DNA from 4 places in the Paenibacillus sp. JT22N12 genome. Region 1 is predicted to be linked to each of the others. Evidence: riboswitches for the same ligand, from Rfam matches in the RefSeq annotation. Region 1 holds a riboswitch; each other region holds the start of a gene.
What was found. A riboswitch is a leader RNA that binds a small molecule or an ion and turns the genes downstream of it on or off. The one in region 1 is predicted to bind cyclic di-GMP.

Region 1 (4,162 bases):
CTGCTGGGAAACCGGGCTATTATCGGTTTGATAATCTGGTCGGAGGCCAATATTTTGTTTATTTCGAAGCTCCTGAGGGCTATGAAATGACAACTCCGGAAGCAGCGGGAATTGCGGCTGATAAAGACTCCAATAAGCTGACTGACGGTACTACGGCAGTCATCACGATTGGCGAAGACGCTCCGCAGGGATGGGAAGATCTTACGATCGATTTGGGTTTAATGTATCCTTATTATCCGTACTTCCCTCCAGTCGATCCGGAGGATCCGACAACACCTGACGATCCGGAGGATCCGGCAAATCCGGGAACGCCGCCGGTTGATCCGGGAGCACCGGGCGAACCAAGTACACCGGTCAATCCGGGCAACCAGGGTATACCATCGAATCCAGGTGAGCCGACTGATCCAGGCGTAGAACCTGGAAGCGATACACAAGTGCCGCAGCAGGAAACAACCGTACAGGACAAACCGATTCAAGGGACGGTTAAAGTACCAGAGGGCGGCAATGTTGCAATCGGTACCCAACCGGAACACGGTACATTGACGGTCGATCCGGATGGTAAATGGATGTATACACCTGAACCAGGCTATACGGGCGAGGATCATTTCTCTATCATCGTAACTGACAAGGACGGCAACGAAGAAGAAGTCCTGTTCGATGTAAATGTGGATGAGATTCCTTTGGGCGGTATAGAACCCGGTAATGACGATCCAGACAGCAGCACACCTGGCAAGACGCTCCCCAAAACAGGGGAAAGCAGCTCTTTGCCGCTTCAACTTGCAGGACTGTGTCTGGTCATTCTCGGAATTGTTTTGCTGAGATTGCGCCGGAAGCATATCCAGAAATAAGATCATTTTTAGTAAAAATCCATCAGGAGCTGTTCCTCCGTCATTATCATATGACGAGGCGCAGCTCCTTTTTTCTAAAGATGATAATGGTGAGATGCACGATGGGAGAGGCATATGTCATGAAATAAGGGATTGCATATCCAGGCAGCGTAATACCGAACTACCCGTCAAAATGCAAAAAAGAGACTTTACAGGAGGGGGGATCCTGCAATAGTCTCTTTTTTGCGCTATTTGCTGTCTTAAGCTGCTTTTGCTTAATGACAGATGCTATCAAGCGATCAGATTAAGCTTAATAGAATTTAGCTGCTGCGTATTTGCCGGCTTCTTTGAACATTGAACTGCTGCTTGCGCTGGTTTTGCCCAAACCGGAATCAACCGTTGTATCAATATTGCTCCATTTCCCATTAATCAGTACCTGGTTCCAGGCATGGTAGCCTTTCACATAATCGGTTGTTCCCATAACCAGCTTGGTCGGGATGCCGGCGCTGCGAGCCATGACAGCAAACAGGGAGGAGTAATCATAGCAGATGCCTTTGCCTGATTTCAACGTTCTGTTCGCATCGGGAATATAGTCCGTTGTTACAGATGTGCTCAATTTGGAATCATATTTGATGGTTTTAACGATATAATCGTGAATCGCTTTGACTTTGTCTTCAACTTTCGTTTTGTTTTTCGTCAATTCCTTGGCTTTGGCAACAGCAGTCGGGGAGCTTTTCCAATTGACATTTTGCACGGAACCAAGAAATACGCTGCTGTCATCGCTCAAGTTCAGGTTAACTGATTCCGTACCGATTTTTTTGTATTTGGTGCCGGTAACATTTTGCATAAGGGAGATTGTATAAGAACCATCACCAAGCTGCAGGGGGAAGTATTCCATCGTGCCTGTGGCAGGCAATTTGTATGTATAAGTGACTCCGTTTTTGGTTATTAACAGCACACTAGGTGTTTTTGCGGCAGGTTTAAATGCAGCTCCGATAATTCCAATATCCAATTGCTTCGTATCGAGCCAAGTCGGGGAGTCCGTACCGGATGCTGCTACAGTTGTGGAGAGGGGAAGGGACAAAATGAATACGGTCACGAGAACAAGAAAAAAAGATTTCATGAAATAAGACTCCTTTCGGTAGCTGGCTGCCATCCAAGCAGGAAGGCCCTTTAGCTTTGCGTCCCTGTCTTTCGACAAGTTTGCCGTTTATCGTTGAGTGTTTATTGTTTTTAGAAAACAAAAAAAGACAAACTTTCGGTAGCTGGCTGCCATCCAAATAATGGGAAGGCCCTCTAGCTTTGCGTCGCTGCCTTTCGACAGGTTTGCCGTTATCGTGACTTATCTTGACAATAACTATACCAATATTTGATAGAATGTACAACTATTTTTAAGTGATGATAGATTACAGTTTCGCCTGGACAATCAGACGATGTGTCGGATTAATAAGCGGATCGCATGTAATAAGCGTGAGCACCCTGTCGGTGTCATTGCCATTCAATACGGACAGGTCAGTTGGCTTAACGACCAATATTTTGAATACGGTATATTCCATAACCTTGTTTTTGACCCGTATCGTAATTTTGTCTCCCATCTTAACTTCCCCCAGCCTATTGAACAATCGGCCTTTCGTATGAGCCCGGTGTGCAGCCAGGGCAGCATTGCCAATATCTCCAAGTGCGGCTGTTTCTGTCAGATGGACAGCGGCGTACTTCATGTTTTGCGTTGTGGCGCCTTCCAGAACAGGAAGCTTCACATCGATGCTGCCGATTTCAATAACAGCGATTCCTTGAGGATCTTCCTTGCTCTGATCGTCGCTGACAGCCTCAGGTACGGCAGCGTCTGCTTCATTAGAGAACAGGTCGGATAATCGCTGGTAACTCTCTGCAAGCAGGCGATCGGATTTCTCGGCCGCGGAGGCGAAGGTATTATGATCCATGTGATCAAGCAGACGCCGCTGCTTCTGATCATAATGCCATTCTTTTGCAAAAGGCAGCGCAATCAGCACAAATCCAGTGATGATCAGCAAAAAAGAAAGCAGTTTCTTCATGTTGGCAGGCCCTCCTGTAAGGTGATTATACCAGATAGGAACTGTACAAAATCTGAACAACATGTGGAGTGTAACGTCCTCATGGCTATTCTGGGCAGCAAACGAACTGCAGCGAAAGGTCAAAAAAAATCAAAGTCAGAGAAAGTCAAAGAAAGACTGAGAAAAATAACGAGGGGACTGCCGGATTTCCTTAAATTCACGGAAAATGATTTTTATTGTTGTTTTATCGGGTTTGAGGAGAGCAGGCAGCATCCTTATAATAAAAAGTGTAAGCATCACATTATAAGAAATTGGAGGAGATGTACATGTTGGATTTAGTTCCGTTTCGGAAAAGAAATGAAGATGTCAGCCGCAGCTTGATGAAATCATTCCATGATATCTTCAATGAAGATTTCTTTGCGCCGATGAGAAGCAATACCCATCCATTCCGCACGGATATTCACGAACGCGAGGATGCTTTTCTGATTGAGTCCGAGCTTCCCGGGTTCATTAAAGCTGATATCGATATCAGCTACAGCAATCATTATTTGACGATCAAGGCTTCGCGCAACCAGGAACAGAATGTGGACGGGGAAGATCATCAGGTTATCCGGCGTGAACGTTATTATGGCGAATTTGTCCGCCGGTTCTATGTAGAAAATATTAAGGATGACCAAATATCGGCGAGCTTCGAGAACGGTATTCTGAAGCTGGAAATACCCAAGAAGGAAAAAGCGCAATCCGTTAAGAAACGCATTGAAATTCAATAAGATTATCTCTTAGGCTGAAGGTCTGATGAAATAATCGCTGTAATCGGGGAACACGGCCAAGGGTGCAAGGGCAAACCACAACAAAACAGGCAGCTGGCGGAATATCCGCTGGCGGCCTGTTTTGTCATAAACACATCTATGATGGATGATGCACTGCTAATCTGCCGAAGGGGAATGGCCCGATCTGTCAAGCCCATCCAATGCCTGCTCCAGCGCATAATTGATAAGGTTGGTTTTGAAGCCTTTGCCTTTATTTTGCGATATCGTTTTGACCCGTTCCAGCAGATCCTTGCGGATATAAAATTCGGCTTTGGAGTGGGTTTCCTTGCGCAGCTTCTTATCCAGCTTGACCTGCGGCATCAGTTCCTCCACTTTTACAGCTGGAGTTGGCGGAGCTTCCTGACCGGAAGGATCGGCTGGCAATTTCCGGGCTTGCTTGGCTGCAGCCGGCTTCTTTCTGGTGCGCAGCGTTTTTTCGGCTTTGTCTACCATCGATTCCGGTGCAGCGGAGGACGGCTTGTCCGCAGGTTCTTCA
Region 2 (4,162 bases), on a different contig from region 1:
GGAATGCCTACCTGGTCATTGCTCTCATCGTGGCGCTCCTTGGCTTATCCGTGCTGCCGTTCCTTGACCATTTTGTCAAAGATTCCAGCGTGGAGCATCTGACGGCGATTTATCTGATCTTTTTGCTCAATACCGTCACCCCATACCTCTTCTCTTACAAAAACTCATTTCTGAACGTCAGCCAGAAGGGGTATATCGTAACGCTTGTATTCACCGTGTCTTCGATTCTGTCGACCTGCCTGAAAATCGGAATTCTTACTTACACGAAAAACTATATTCTTTTTCTGATGATAGACAGTGTGATCACGCTTAGCACCGCGGTTATCCTGACGGTAACCGTCAACCGGATGTATCCGTTCCTGCGCGACAAGGTCAGCGGAGGGCTGGACAGCGTGACGAAGAAGGGGATCATCAAGAATGTGAAAGCCATTGTCCTGCAGAATACAGGCAGCTACTTCGTGCTTGGGACGGAGAATATTCTCATCTCAAGCTTCGTAAGCGTTGCGGCTGTCGGCTTGTACTCCAACTACAAGATGCTGATCGAAATCGGGCGGACCTTTATCAATCAGATTTTCAGCAATATGTATCACAGCATCGGCAATCTGGTATCCAAGGAGAGCAAGGATAAGATTTTTGCGGTGTATAAAGTGACGCTGCTGCTTAATTTCTGGTTGTATTCGCTGTTTGTCATTCTCTTGTCCCTATTAATCGAACCGTTTATCACCCTGTGGATCGGTCCGGATTTCCTGATGAGCGGCAGCGTGCTCGTTCTGCTATTGGCTCTGTTTTATGAAAGAGGCATGAGAAATTCCATCACGACGGTGAAAACAACGGCAGGCATCTTCCATCAGGACCGTTATGCCCCGCTCATTCAGGCGGCCGTATGCCTTGGCGTGTCCATTACGCTCGTCCAGACGATCGGGATAGCCGGCGTGTTTATCGGGTCGCTCATCAGCAGCTTGGCCGTTCCCTTCTGGACGACTCCTTATTTTGTCTACCGGAATGTATTCCAGCGGCCCTTGACGGATTATTTCAAGACCTATTTCATCTATACGTTGGCAGGCGCGGGTGCTTATGCCCTTGCCAGCGCAGTATGCCATTTCATTCCCGCGAACGGCTTTGCAGAGCTCATAGGGAAAGGCATTGCGGGCTTTTTCACCGTTAATGTTCTTTATATCGCACTGTTTCACCGTACGGAAGAGTTTGGCTACCTGCTCGGAATCAGCCGGAGCATCATCCGCAGGCTGGCGATGAGCCGCAAGGTCAATCACAATATGGAGGGATAATCCTTATGGCGATATTGGTTACCGGCGGGGCCGGATATATTGGAACCCATACCTGCGTCGAGCTGCTGGAGGCCGGATATGACATCATTGTGGTGGATAATTTCGCCAACAGCAGTCCGGAGGCGCTCAATCGGGTAAAGGAAATCACAGGGAAATCCTTTCGGTTCTATCAATTGGACGTAAGAGACCGCAGCGCTCTTGAGGCCGTTTTTGCAAGAAATCAAATCGATGCCGCCATCCATTTTGCCGGTCTCAAGGCGGTCGGCGAGTCGGTTCGTTCACCGCTCTGGTATTATGAGATGAATATGAACAGCACGCTGGCGCTGTGCGAGGTCATGAGCAAATATGGCGTGCACAAGCTTGTGTTCAGCTCTTCTGCCACCGTGTACGGGGCATCCGGGGATATGCCGGTGTCCGAGAATTCGCCCATTGGCGCATCCAGCCCCTATGGCCGCACCAAACAAATGATTGAGCAGATTTTGCAGGATCTGTCGGCATCCAATCCGGAATGGGGAATCAGCATTCTCCGCTATTTCAATCCTGCCGGCGCCCATAAGAGCGGGAGGATCGGTGAGAATCCCTCGGGCACGCCTAACAATCTGATGCCTTATTTGTCGCAGGTGGCTTCCGGTAGACTGGAAGAGCTGAGCATATATGGAAGCGATTATCCTACCCCTGACGGCACGGGAATCAGGGATTACATCCATGTTGTAGATCTGGCGCTTGGGCATATCAGAGCCCTTGAACGCATTCTGGATTCATCGGGTCTGAATATTTACAACCTGGGAACCGGGCGCGGTTCAAGCGTCCTGGAGATGATAGCGGCCTTCGAGAAAGCGACGGGGACTCATGTGCCGTACCGCTTCGCTGCCCGCAGGCCGGGGGATATTGCGGTCAGCTGCGCGGACATCCGGAAGGCCAGACAAGAGCTTGGATGGACTGCAGACCGTTGTATCGAGGAGATGTGCGAGGATACTTGGCGATGGCAGGCGAATAATCCCGATGGCTACGATATCCATGAGAATCGGTTCATGACTGCTTTACTAAAAATGTGAATTATTCGACAAAATTAGTTGAAAAAATCAAAATTCGATCGCACGAAGCGACAGCATCAGCGGAAAGGCTTGATTATAATGGTGAATATAGAAAACGATTACATTTAAATAGGAGACGAAGAAGTGCGTTTTTACCTGGGCACCTTAAACGCATGGAGTCAGTGGTGCAACCGGCCGAATTCGGAGCGGAGGAAATGGTTATGGCGCTTGCAGAACGGATTCGCAAGGAAAATTTGGACAAAGAGTGGGTTGAATTGATTATGATCGCACGGGCAATGGGGCTTGACCGGGAAGTTATCCGGGGTGTTCTGAGCGCCCTCCCGAAATTGGAAAACGGCACATTACCCATGGAAGAAAATACATCTACATAGTGCCTAATCCTTGTGGAGCCTCCACTTGTTGAATTCCAGAAACTCTTTAAACTGTTCCTTGCTCACGCCTGATGCCATGGCTTCGCGTACGAGGTCTTCCCATTCCCGGTCAAGCTGCCTTGCTTCGTCATCGGACTTCTGGACGTGAAGCAGTTCTTCCACGGAAATACCCAGTACGGTTCCGACTTTCTCGAGAAATTGAATGGAGGGATTCTGCTGAATCCCCCGTTCAATGGAACTTAAGTAGGACTTGGCCACGCCAGCCCGCTCAGAGAGCTCGGTTAAAGAGAGCGCCTTTCTTTTGCGCAGCAGTTGTATGCGTTCTCCAATCATTATACGTATCCTCCAATGTTATAGCTTGCTGAACCTTATTATATCGGATTCTTCTTCATTAAGAAAGAATCCGTTGCTTATAACGAACAGTTGCGGAAAAGTGAACAGCGGTTTTCATTGCGCTGAAGACTTTTCCGCTTTTTTTTTGAAATATATGAAAGTATAAATCCCGATTATACTTTGCTTATATTTCTGAGGGAAGAAACCAGGGCTTTGCCGCCAGAGGAAGGCGATAGCCGTTTCTTTTCATGCATGGCCGCATGAAGCTGCCTGTCTCCTCATCCTCTACGGCAGCTATACAATGGCTTCTTTCTGATTATCAAGCAGATGGCCGAATACTCCGTCCCGTTCAGATGCAAGCTGCATGAAGCCTCCGCGCTGCACCACTTTCCCCTGATCGATGACAATGACCTGATCCGCGTGACGGATTGTGGATAAACGATGGGCGACCACAATAATGGTCATGGTCCCTTTCAGCCGCTCCAGCGCCTCCTGGATTTTCTTCTCGTTCTCGGTATCCAGCGAGCTTGTCGCCTCGTCCAGCACGAGCACGGCCGGTTTGCTGATGATGGCCCGCGCCAGCACAAGCCGCTGCCTTTCGCCTCCGGACAGCCGGATGCCCCTGTCGCCAATGAGCGTTTCCAGCCCCAGAGGCAGCGCACGGACAAACTCAGCGGACGAGGCGAAGTCCAGCGCTTCCCACAGCTGATCCTCGCTGGCATCGGGCCTGATCATCAGCAGGTTTTCCCTGATGCTGGCATTGTACAGAAAGGGGTCCTGCGCCACATAGCCGATGGACCGCCGGTAGGCAAACAGATTCGCATTGGTAATGGGTTCTCCGTCGATGAGAATCCGGCCCGATTCAGGCTGCATCAGGCCCATCAGCAGATCGATCAGCGTGCTTTTTCCCGCGCCGGAACGTCCGACAAAGGCTGTCATCCGGTTAGCGGGAATGAACAGATTAATCGCCTGAAGCGTATGCGCAGCCTCCTGCCGGTGGTAGCGGAAATATACATTGTCACAGGTAAGCCCATGCTCGAGACGAAGCGGAGCCGGACTTAAGCCGGCAGGACCCGCCTCGTGCTGCTCCACCGCTTCCGCACATTCCTTCTGCAGG
Region 3 (4,162 bases), on a different contig from region 1:
TGGAAGACCGTGAGAGGACCGAAGCTTTTCTGGAGATGTACCGTCTGCATCCTGAAGAGCGCGTTCATACCGAGATCGAAGTGCCGGAGGAAGGCAGAATGGCCTATATTGCCTTACATGTCGCGCCTATTGTTGTTAAACAGCAAATCATTGGAAGAGTGATCACGCTGCAGGACCATACAGAGCTGAGAAGGCTTATTGAAGAAACCAACCGTCAGAATGAAGCGCTGCAGGAGAGAAACCGTGCGCTGCTTCTTATGCAGGATGAATTGTACCAGGCCAACCGGAAGCTGGAGCAAATGGCCATTATCGATGGCTTGACGGGCTGCTACAACCGGAGATATCTGATGCAGCAGCTGGAGCATGAGGTCATGGTCAACATGCGCTATCAGATTCCTTATGCGATCCTGTTGTTTGATATCGATCTGTTCAAGACGATCAACGACGCATACGGTCATATGGTCGGCGATGATGTTCTCAAGTTGACGGCGGACGTGGTCCGCAGTACGCTCAGACAAACGGATATTTTCGCCCGCTACGGCGGGGAGGAGTTCACGGTCTACTTGCCCCACACCACCAGGCAGCAGGCGGAAGAGCTGGCGCACCGCGTACGGTCGGTTGTTGAGCATAACTTTGTCGATACCGGAGTCGGGAACGCTCCTGTTTCCATTACAATCAGCATAGGCATGCTTGCCGTTGAGCCGCAGCCGGATACTGAATTGAAGGATAGCAAGTCTTATCTGCGCGAGCTGTTCGTCAAGGTGGACAAGGCGCTTTACGAAGCGAAGGAGAACGGCCGCAACCGGATTGTTCAGTATTAGACATGGCTTACGGCCGCATGTGCTGTGTAGGGCATTTTTGCTGCAGGGCGGTTGTGCTGACACAGGGCTGTGCGCATGGTCTGCCGGCATGTCGGGCGAGGTGGTGCCAATCTAGACAAACGCAGCGGCATAAGCCGCTTTTACCCTTCCGGCGGCGGGCATGCTTTCTGGACAAAGCATGACCGCCTGATGAGCCGTGGACGAATTTATAATGATTTGTCCTGATTCAGATGATAAACTGATTGAAGCTGTCATTCGCCAGCTCATGAACAACTGCACAAGCTTACCCTATCGACAGGATTGAGGCTCTTTCGTCTCTGTCGGAAGCGTCAACTTTCCCGACCACGGGAGCGACTTGAATATGCTTGTGCAAATCGCAGACAACAGGATATACGCCGATAAGCAATTATACAAACTGCGTGCTGCCGAACTGGCAGCGATGCAAGCTTGATCAAATATGCAACCGGACTAAAGGCGGGAATGCTCAGATGAGAAAAGTACATATACTTTCGGCGAAGCCTGGAGATAAATTGGCTCGCCCGATCCTGCAGGAAAATGGCAACATTCTTCTGGGTGTCGGTGTCGAGCTGAATGAACGGTTTATCAATCGCCTGAAGATGCTGGGAGTCGATATGCTGTTCGTTGAAGATCCGTTTACCGAGGATCTGGAGCCGGAAACAGCGATCCGCGACGATACGCGCAGAAAAGCCCACGATGCTGTATTCAAAACCATGACCACGCTGAAGGACCATCCTATGACCAAGGGCAGAACCATTGCACCGGAGATGGGCCGGACGTTCCGAAATGTGTTTGGCCAGATCATGCAGGATCTGGTTGCGCGGGCCGACGTTATGGTCAGCTTGACGAATATTCAAGTGGCGGATGGCTATCTGTTCCAGCATTCTGTGAATGTGGCTATACTGTCAGGCATAATGGGACTGGCTAAGGGCTACAACCGCAACCAGCTTGAGGAATTAGGCATGGGAGCGCTTCTGTTCGATATCGGGATGACAAGATTGCCCAAGGATCTTCTGAACAAGACCTCCCCGCTGACCCCTGAAGAGCGGGTCCTGATGGAGAAGCATACGGAGGATGGCTTCAATATTATCCGCGCCCAGCACGATATTTCCCTGTTGTCCGCGCATTGTGCTCTTCAGCATCACGAGCGGTACAATGGATCGGGTTATCCGCGTGGGCTGAAGGGGGATGCCATTCATGAATATGCGCAGATTGTGGCATTGGCCGATGTTTATGACGCGTTGACCTCGCCGAGGCCGCACCGCAAGCGTCATACGCCGACGGAAGCCATCGAGTTTTTATTCGCGGCCGGGAACACTTTCTTCGATCTTGATTTGATCCAAACCTTTTGCAAGCATATATCCATTTATCCGGTATCGACAACGGTACTGCTCAGCTCGGGCCAGATTGCGGTTGTGGCTCTGAATAATCCGCTTGCGGTCAACCGCCCGATCGTACGGATCCTTCGCGAGGCGGACGGCACACCTCCTGCCCAGCCCTATCAGGTTGACCTTAAGGATTCGCACAGTATCATGATCGTGGAAGAAATGTAACAATAGCCTGTACCTAACTTCATATATATCCGATAATGGCAAACTTGCCGAAAGGCAAGGACGCAAAGCTAAAGGGTCTAAGGTTCTTGAAAAGGAGCGACTGACAGCCTGGCTGCCGAAATGAACACCCTTCAGCAGGGTGCAAGTCAAGCGGCTCCGAGGCAGAGGAACGGCTTTTTTCATTTCCTTGAACAGGCAATCCCTTATCAAAGTCTCAAGACTCGGCCAGGCGATTGCACACTAAGGAGATGGTACTTATGAGCACGAATGCCCGCAGCAAGGAATTATACACGAAAGCAAAGCAAACTTACTCAGATAAGGTATTAATCCACAGCCGGACCGTAGTCGAGAAAGAAGGATATGTCTCAACGGGGATTTTGAGCCATATTGAGGGCGAGATGATGGAGATTGAAATGACGGAATACAAGTCATTTGATCTCGGCAATCCGGTGGAGATGACAATCTACTCTCCGGTGGGGATACAACGTCTGCAGTCGACGGTCATCGGCAAGGCGGAAGGATCTATCGCAGTTATATTTCCTGTCCGGGCCTTGAGCGGACTGGAAGAGAAACGGGAGTCTCCCCGTGTTCAGATTGACCATAAGGGCACCATGAAGAAAGTGATTATTGAAACAAGAGAATTGTCAACAGGGCCGGAAAACTTCGAATTTATTGAAGATATGGAACTGGCCATACGAAATATAAGCTTATCCGGGTTGGGATTCATTGTTGCCGAGGGGCCGAGGCTCAAGACGAATGAGCGTCTGGAAGCCGTGTTGTTTCTAGGCTTTGAGCTGCCATGCTGGCTGGAGATCATACGCTATGACAGCGATGGAGCCCAATCCTTCTATGGTGCGCGCTTTTGCGATCTGGACGGGCTGCAGCAGCGAGCGCTGCGGGCCTTTATCCTGAGGGAGCAGGTCGCAGCCTATTATCGCAGGAAACAGGAAAAGGCCAGTGACAATCGGACTCATTAACTATAAACAACAGGTGCACCGCGGCAATCGCGGAGCGCCTTTTTTTTTGTTCAAAGTTAAGAAAATAAACTCTTCTTGCTGCTTCAGGCAGCAGCTCCACGACATCTGATTTTCAAATCATCTTAAAACATGTTACAATATTTAGAAAATTTAGATATATCGAACAATTATAAAGAGAGATTGAAGAGGGGATTCAAATGCCAGTCGTTGTTGGTGCCGCCGGGCTGATGTTTACCGGCCTGCTGATTTGGTCCGCATACCGGAATGGAATGTTTTTTGACGCATCCTTTTACAGATGGGAATGGATGCTTATGGCTTCAACCGTTTTGTCCTTGTTTATTACGGCTCGTATGCAGAGACGAAGGATAAGAGGCAGCAGTAGAGGGATCCGTGAATATTTCATGTTGAAAAAAAATAAAGGGCCTGGAGAAGAGCCTGTGCGGGTCTCGGTGCCGCTGGCGGCTTATACGCCGCTGCTTATTGCGCTTTTGTTTGGTTTGAGTCTGATCAACAAACCGGCTTCCGTACATGGAACTCTGCAGCAGGTGCTCAGATGGTCGGCTTATGGGGCTTTCCTCATATCCGGGTATCTGTGGCTGAGAATCGGCCCATTCCGGAGCTGGCTGTTCGGGGCGCTTCAGGGTTCTGGCTTGTTCCTCATTGGCGGCGCGCTTGCCGGATGGCTCGGCTGGATAGACGTTCCGGAGATGATCATGAGTACAGGGGATTCCAGTTTATCCGCAATCGGTGCCCGGCTGGCCGGCTTCGTTCAATATCCGAATTTCCTCGGAGC
Region 4 (4,162 bases), on a different contig from region 1:
CGCTTCAGTATAATCTGCTCGCTCAAGTCTCCGGCCGCCACCTTCTCCGTGGCCGACATCAGCCTGCGTATCGGCTTGGTGAAGATCCGGCTGATCGCCAGCGATACGATGGAGCCAATTAATAAAACGATGATTGTTATGATGACGGTGGACCAAAATATGGTCGATGACATTTTGGGTATAACAGAAGCATCCAGGTCGATACCGAGCAGGGTGCTCGTGTTTCCATCCGTGTAGGGAACGAAGATGGATTTATGAATACCGAATTCATCCTTGTAGATTTCGCTGACAATTGTCTTGTTGTCGGTCAGAGCCTTGTTCATATCAGCCGTAAAAGGATAGTCGGTCCCGTAATCGTCCGGCACATCGGCTAACACGACGATATGGTCCTTTCCGCCGCTTTTGGAGAGCACATACACATTCTCCAGACCATTCTTAACTTTAACCTGTTCCAGATTTTCTTTCAGGGCGCCATAAAGCGGATCGCCTGCATCCTTTACTTCGGCCTCGTAACCGGGAATGCCGGCTACCAGATCCGAGACAACCCCGATATCCGTATTCAGCCTCAGATCGAACTGCTGCAGCAGCTTATCGACCAGATTCGTATTGACGTAATATGTTGTGCCTGCAAATGCGGCGCATGTAAATAATTGCAGTAGCAGGATGCTGATGATGACTTTGAGCGACAGTCGTTCCCGCACGGGACGCAATAAGGAATTAAACAACTTCGACGGACCTCCCTGATTGATACGGAGAATGGTACTGCTCATAAATTTCGTCTACTCTCTCCTTTAAGTAGCCGACAATTGCCGGGACATGCTCAAGCTGTGTATAAGGCGAGATCACAAACAGCTTGCTGGCGTATAAGGGGACTTCCACACCTTCCTGGGATAAAACCAGCAGATGCTTCTTGGTGTCTCCAAAAAACATTTCATCGCGCCGCTCCCCGAGCAGTTCGAATAATCGTTCATTAAGCCGGTTGTTTCGGAGGAGCTCATCAAGCAGGCACTCCCCGGCCAACTCCTCTTGAAATCGGGAAATCCGATTCTCAAAAATCCTCAGCAGTGTCGTAATACCGGGATTGTCGGGGTTTGCGATCACCATCTCGGGAACTTCCTTCATGAGCTGCCTGCGGAAAGCCAAATTGACCGATACAAACTGCGCCAGCAGCTGTTGATACCCTTCAATGCCAAAAGCCAGCAGAGCGCTGTAGATACTGATCGAGCTGGCCATTCTGGAGCATTCCAGCGTGTAACCGGTATGATACTGGCCGTATCCGCGGTATCCCACATAAGGCGTTTCGTCGGGATTCAAATCAAGCAGACGCAGAGATTCCGCTTCTTTTACCAGGAGCAGGCTAGTCAGATACGGCGTTTGTCCCAGCTTTTGAAAATCAAAGCACATGGTATCGGCAAGATGGATATGCTTCATTTTACCTGCGATCGCATGGAGTGCTCCCAGCGTTTCCATATCCAATGCAAGCGGATTAAGAGCAAAATCATAATCATTGAAAAAGGCGAAAAATCCTCCCAGCGCCGAGTCCGCATGAACATGCGGCCTGTTTAATCCATTAGCCGCGGCAGCTTGTACGGCAATATTCATAATTTCGGAAATATCGTCAATTCCCATAGCATCGGTCGTCCCCGTAGTGGCGACGATATAGATCGGAATTCCGCCTGAACGAATAACCTGCTCCAGTTTCCATTTCAAATCCGCTGTGTCCATGGAGCTGTCGCTTCTTGTCCGGATTTTGACCAGACGGTCGCTTCCAAGTCCTGTCGCTTCCATGGATTTGTACAGACTGTAATGAGCCGAATCCGAACAAAAGGCATACAGGTTATTCGGCACTCCCGTGCGCGAAGCATCCGGAGCGAATTTGGCTATTGCCAGCCGCAGACCGGTGAAGATTGCCCCCTGTCCGCCCCAGGTTGTGTAGCCGCCGCTTCTCGTATGGTCATAACCGACCAGCTTGGACATCATGCTGACGACCCGCACTTCAGCCTCAGCGCCAGCCGGGCCATATACATCCCACAAATTATTGCCATTGACAAGCATCGCGGCGAGCATTCCCATAATGCCCGGAATCGATGCCATGGGCAGAATATTAGTCATAAAATATTTGGTATGGTAGGGATGCGCATGCATCAGTTCGATCAGGCCCCGGGTTACATCTTCCATCGCTTTCCCCTGCGGGGGGATGACACTGCTCTCATTCAGCTGTCCATAGAAATCGCCTGACCGGTCCTTGCTGCCCTTCAGGTTTACCCTCTGAGGGTCCTTCAAAAGATCGAAGCCCGTCATCAGCTGCTCCATAAGCTTCATCAATTGCATCCGGTCCTGCTCATTCCCATCATCGCTCGGAAACCATTGACGTACATCTTGAACTGGTGACATCTTCATGTAATAGCCTCTTTTCTGTAACCAATTTATTTTGTGATGCGAAAAACCCATAAATGATCCGCACAGCAAAAAACAGCATAATGGGCATGGCAAGCCTAAACAGCTGTTAAATGGATGCAACTGGCTGACATTTCCACTGTTGGATGATGCCCCTGTAGTTTTGCGTCACTACTTTTCAATAGCTTTGCCTAGTATTCAATTTGTCTTCGCCGTGGAAATAATAGACCGGGAAGCTTAGTCGTATATTACTATTTTGTTCCATTATCTTCAAGGATTTTTGGGCCTTTTAACAATAAAATTATAAAATAAGTTACAAATTTATTACATTTATCGCGGTTTCGACATTTAAACCAGTTCTTAAGACTTACTTTTCAGTTTTTCTTCTCTTATCCAAGGGAGCTATATTTTTTCATTTCTGCCTGCCCGGGGTAATAGTTCAATGGAACGCGTAAGAACATCGTATTCATGGCATGATAGCTTATCGAAAGGAGTTGTTTCTCAAATGACGAAGCAGCCTATGACATCTCCAGGCGAAACGCCAGCAAGGCCAACCACATTACCGCCGCAGCATCAAAGCCGGCAACCAGGACTGGAATCCAAAATGACGCCAAGTCCGCAATTTGAATCTTCCGGATTGAAGGCAGCGGGCAAGCTTCAAGGTAAAGTAGCCATTATATCCGGAGCAGACAGCGGGATCGGCCGTGCCGTTGCGGTTGCCTATGCCAAGGAAGGCGCCGATATAGCCGTTCTATATTTGAATGAACAAAGCGATGCGGAGGTAACCAAGCAGTTCGTGGAAGCGGCCGGCCGCCGCTGCATTCTGGTGGAGGGAGATATCGGCGATCCGAACTTCTGCCGCGAGGCCGTGGAGGAAACCGTTAAAAGCTTGGGAAAACTCGATATCGTCGTGAATAACGCGGCGGAGCAGCATCCCCAGGATAAGATTGAGCTCATTATTCCCCAACAGCTTGAACGGACCTTCAAAACCAATATTTTCGGAATGTTTTATTTAACACAGGCGGCTATGCCTCATTTGGCAAGCGGTGCAGCAATCGTTAACACGACATCCGTAACCGCCTACCGGGGAAGTCCGACATTGCTCGATTATTCGGCGACCAAAGGAGCCATCGTTTCCTTTACCCGCTCCTTGTCGCTCAATCTTGCCGATCAGGGCATTCGCGTCAACGCCATAGCTCCCGGCCCTATCTGGACACCTCTTATTCCTTCAACCTTTGATGAGCAGAAGGTGGCCAAATTCGGCGCCGATGTCCCGCTCAAGCGTGCCGGACAGCCGGAGGAACTGGCTCCCGCTTATGTGTACCTCGCAAGCGAGGATTCTTCTTACATGAGCGGTCAAGTCCTTCACATCAATGGCGGGGAAATTGTGAACGGGTAGCATTCCCGAAGGAAATGATTTGCAGCATGGAACAACATAAAGAGGCCCGGACAAGCGAAGGAATTCGCTCGTCCGGGCCTGCCCGTGCTTAACTATTCTCTTATTCAATAAGGTCCTCTGATATAGTTGTGGACCTCTTGCTCGTAGAATTGATGGATTTTGTCGAGCTCGCTTCGCGTATAACCCGGAACGTTGGCCGCCCGCAAATTATCTTCCACCTGCGAGACGTTTCGGAATCCCGGTATGATACAGGTAATATGGGGATTATCCAGAAGGTAGCGCAGCGCGGCGCTGGCCATATTCGTTCTGCCCTCGGCAATCCATGACAGCTCCTTGCTCAGTGATACGCCCATCTCGAAGGCAATT

Region 2: linked by a shared signal. The riboswitch ahead of AC0YOA_RS07570 (hypothetical protein) and the one ahead of AC0YOA_RS15345 (transglutaminase-like domain-containing protein) in region 1 are both predicted to bind cyclic di-GMP.
Region 3: linked by a shared signal. The riboswitch ahead of AC0YOA_RS28775 (PilZ domain-containing protein) and the one ahead of AC0YOA_RS15345 (transglutaminase-like domain-containing protein) in region 1 are both predicted to bind cyclic di-GMP.
Region 4: linked by a shared signal. The riboswitch ahead of AC0YOA_RS31185 (pyridoxal phosphate-dependent decarboxylase family protein) and the one ahead of AC0YOA_RS15345 (transglutaminase-like domain-containing protein) in region 1 are both predicted to bind cyclic di-GMP.

Annotation. Positions count from the first base shown of each region.
Region 1 is NZ_JBWDNU010000003.1:843,994-848,155, reverse strand. Features, by position in the region: gene AC0YOA_RS15350 (SdrD B-like domain-containing protein) at 1-848, shown strand, start outside; gene AC0YOA_RS15345 (transglutaminase-like domain-containing protein) at 1,138-1,950, opposite strand; cyclic di-GMP riboswitch class I at 1,965-2,045, opposite strand; cyclic di-GMP riboswitch class I at 2,085-2,168, opposite strand; gene AC0YOA_RS15340 (class D sortase) at 2,234-2,878, opposite strand; gene AC0YOA_RS15335 (Hsp20/alpha crystallin family protein) at 3,184-3,627, shown strand; gene AC0YOA_RS15330 (hypothetical protein) at 3,784-4,162, opposite strand, start outside; gene AC0YOA_RS15325 (ParA family protein) at 4,160-4,162, opposite strand, start outside.
Region 2 is NZ_JBWDNU010000002.1:423,553-427,714, forward strand. Features, by position in the region: gene AC0YOA_RS07560 (lipopolysaccharide biosynthesis protein) at 1-1,286, shown strand, start outside; gene galE (UDP-glucose 4-epimerase GalE) at 1,292-2,341, shown strand; cyclic di-GMP riboswitch class II at 2,444-2,526, shown strand; gene AC0YOA_RS07570 (hypothetical protein) at 2,506-2,712, shown strand; gene AC0YOA_RS07575 (helix-turn-helix domain-containing protein) at 2,716-3,045, opposite strand; gene AC0YOA_RS07580 (ABC transporter ATP-binding protein) at 3,340-4,162, opposite strand, start outside.
Region 3 is NZ_JBWDNU010000010.1:230,593-234,754, forward strand. Features, by position in the region: gene AC0YOA_RS28765 (histidine kinase N-terminal 7TM domain-containing diguanylate cyclase) at 1-821, shown strand, start outside; gene AC0YOA_RS28770 (HD-GYP domain-containing protein) at 1,310-2,392, shown strand; cyclic di-GMP riboswitch class I at 2,420-2,512, shown strand; gene AC0YOA_RS28775 (PilZ domain-containing protein) at 2,650-3,369, shown strand; gene AC0YOA_RS28780 (O-antigen ligase family protein) at 3,567-4,162, shown strand, end outside.
Region 4 is NZ_JBWDNU010000013.1:85,095-89,256, forward strand. Features, by position in the region: gene AC0YOA_RS31180 (methyl-accepting chemotaxis protein) at 1-725, opposite strand, end outside; gene AC0YOA_RS31185 (pyridoxal phosphate-dependent decarboxylase family protein) at 718-2,400, opposite strand; cyclic di-GMP riboswitch class I at 2,513-2,599, opposite strand; gene AC0YOA_RS31190 (SDR family oxidoreductase) at 2,903-3,796, shown strand; gene AC0YOA_RS31195 (aldo/keto reductase) at 3,901-4,162, opposite strand, start outside.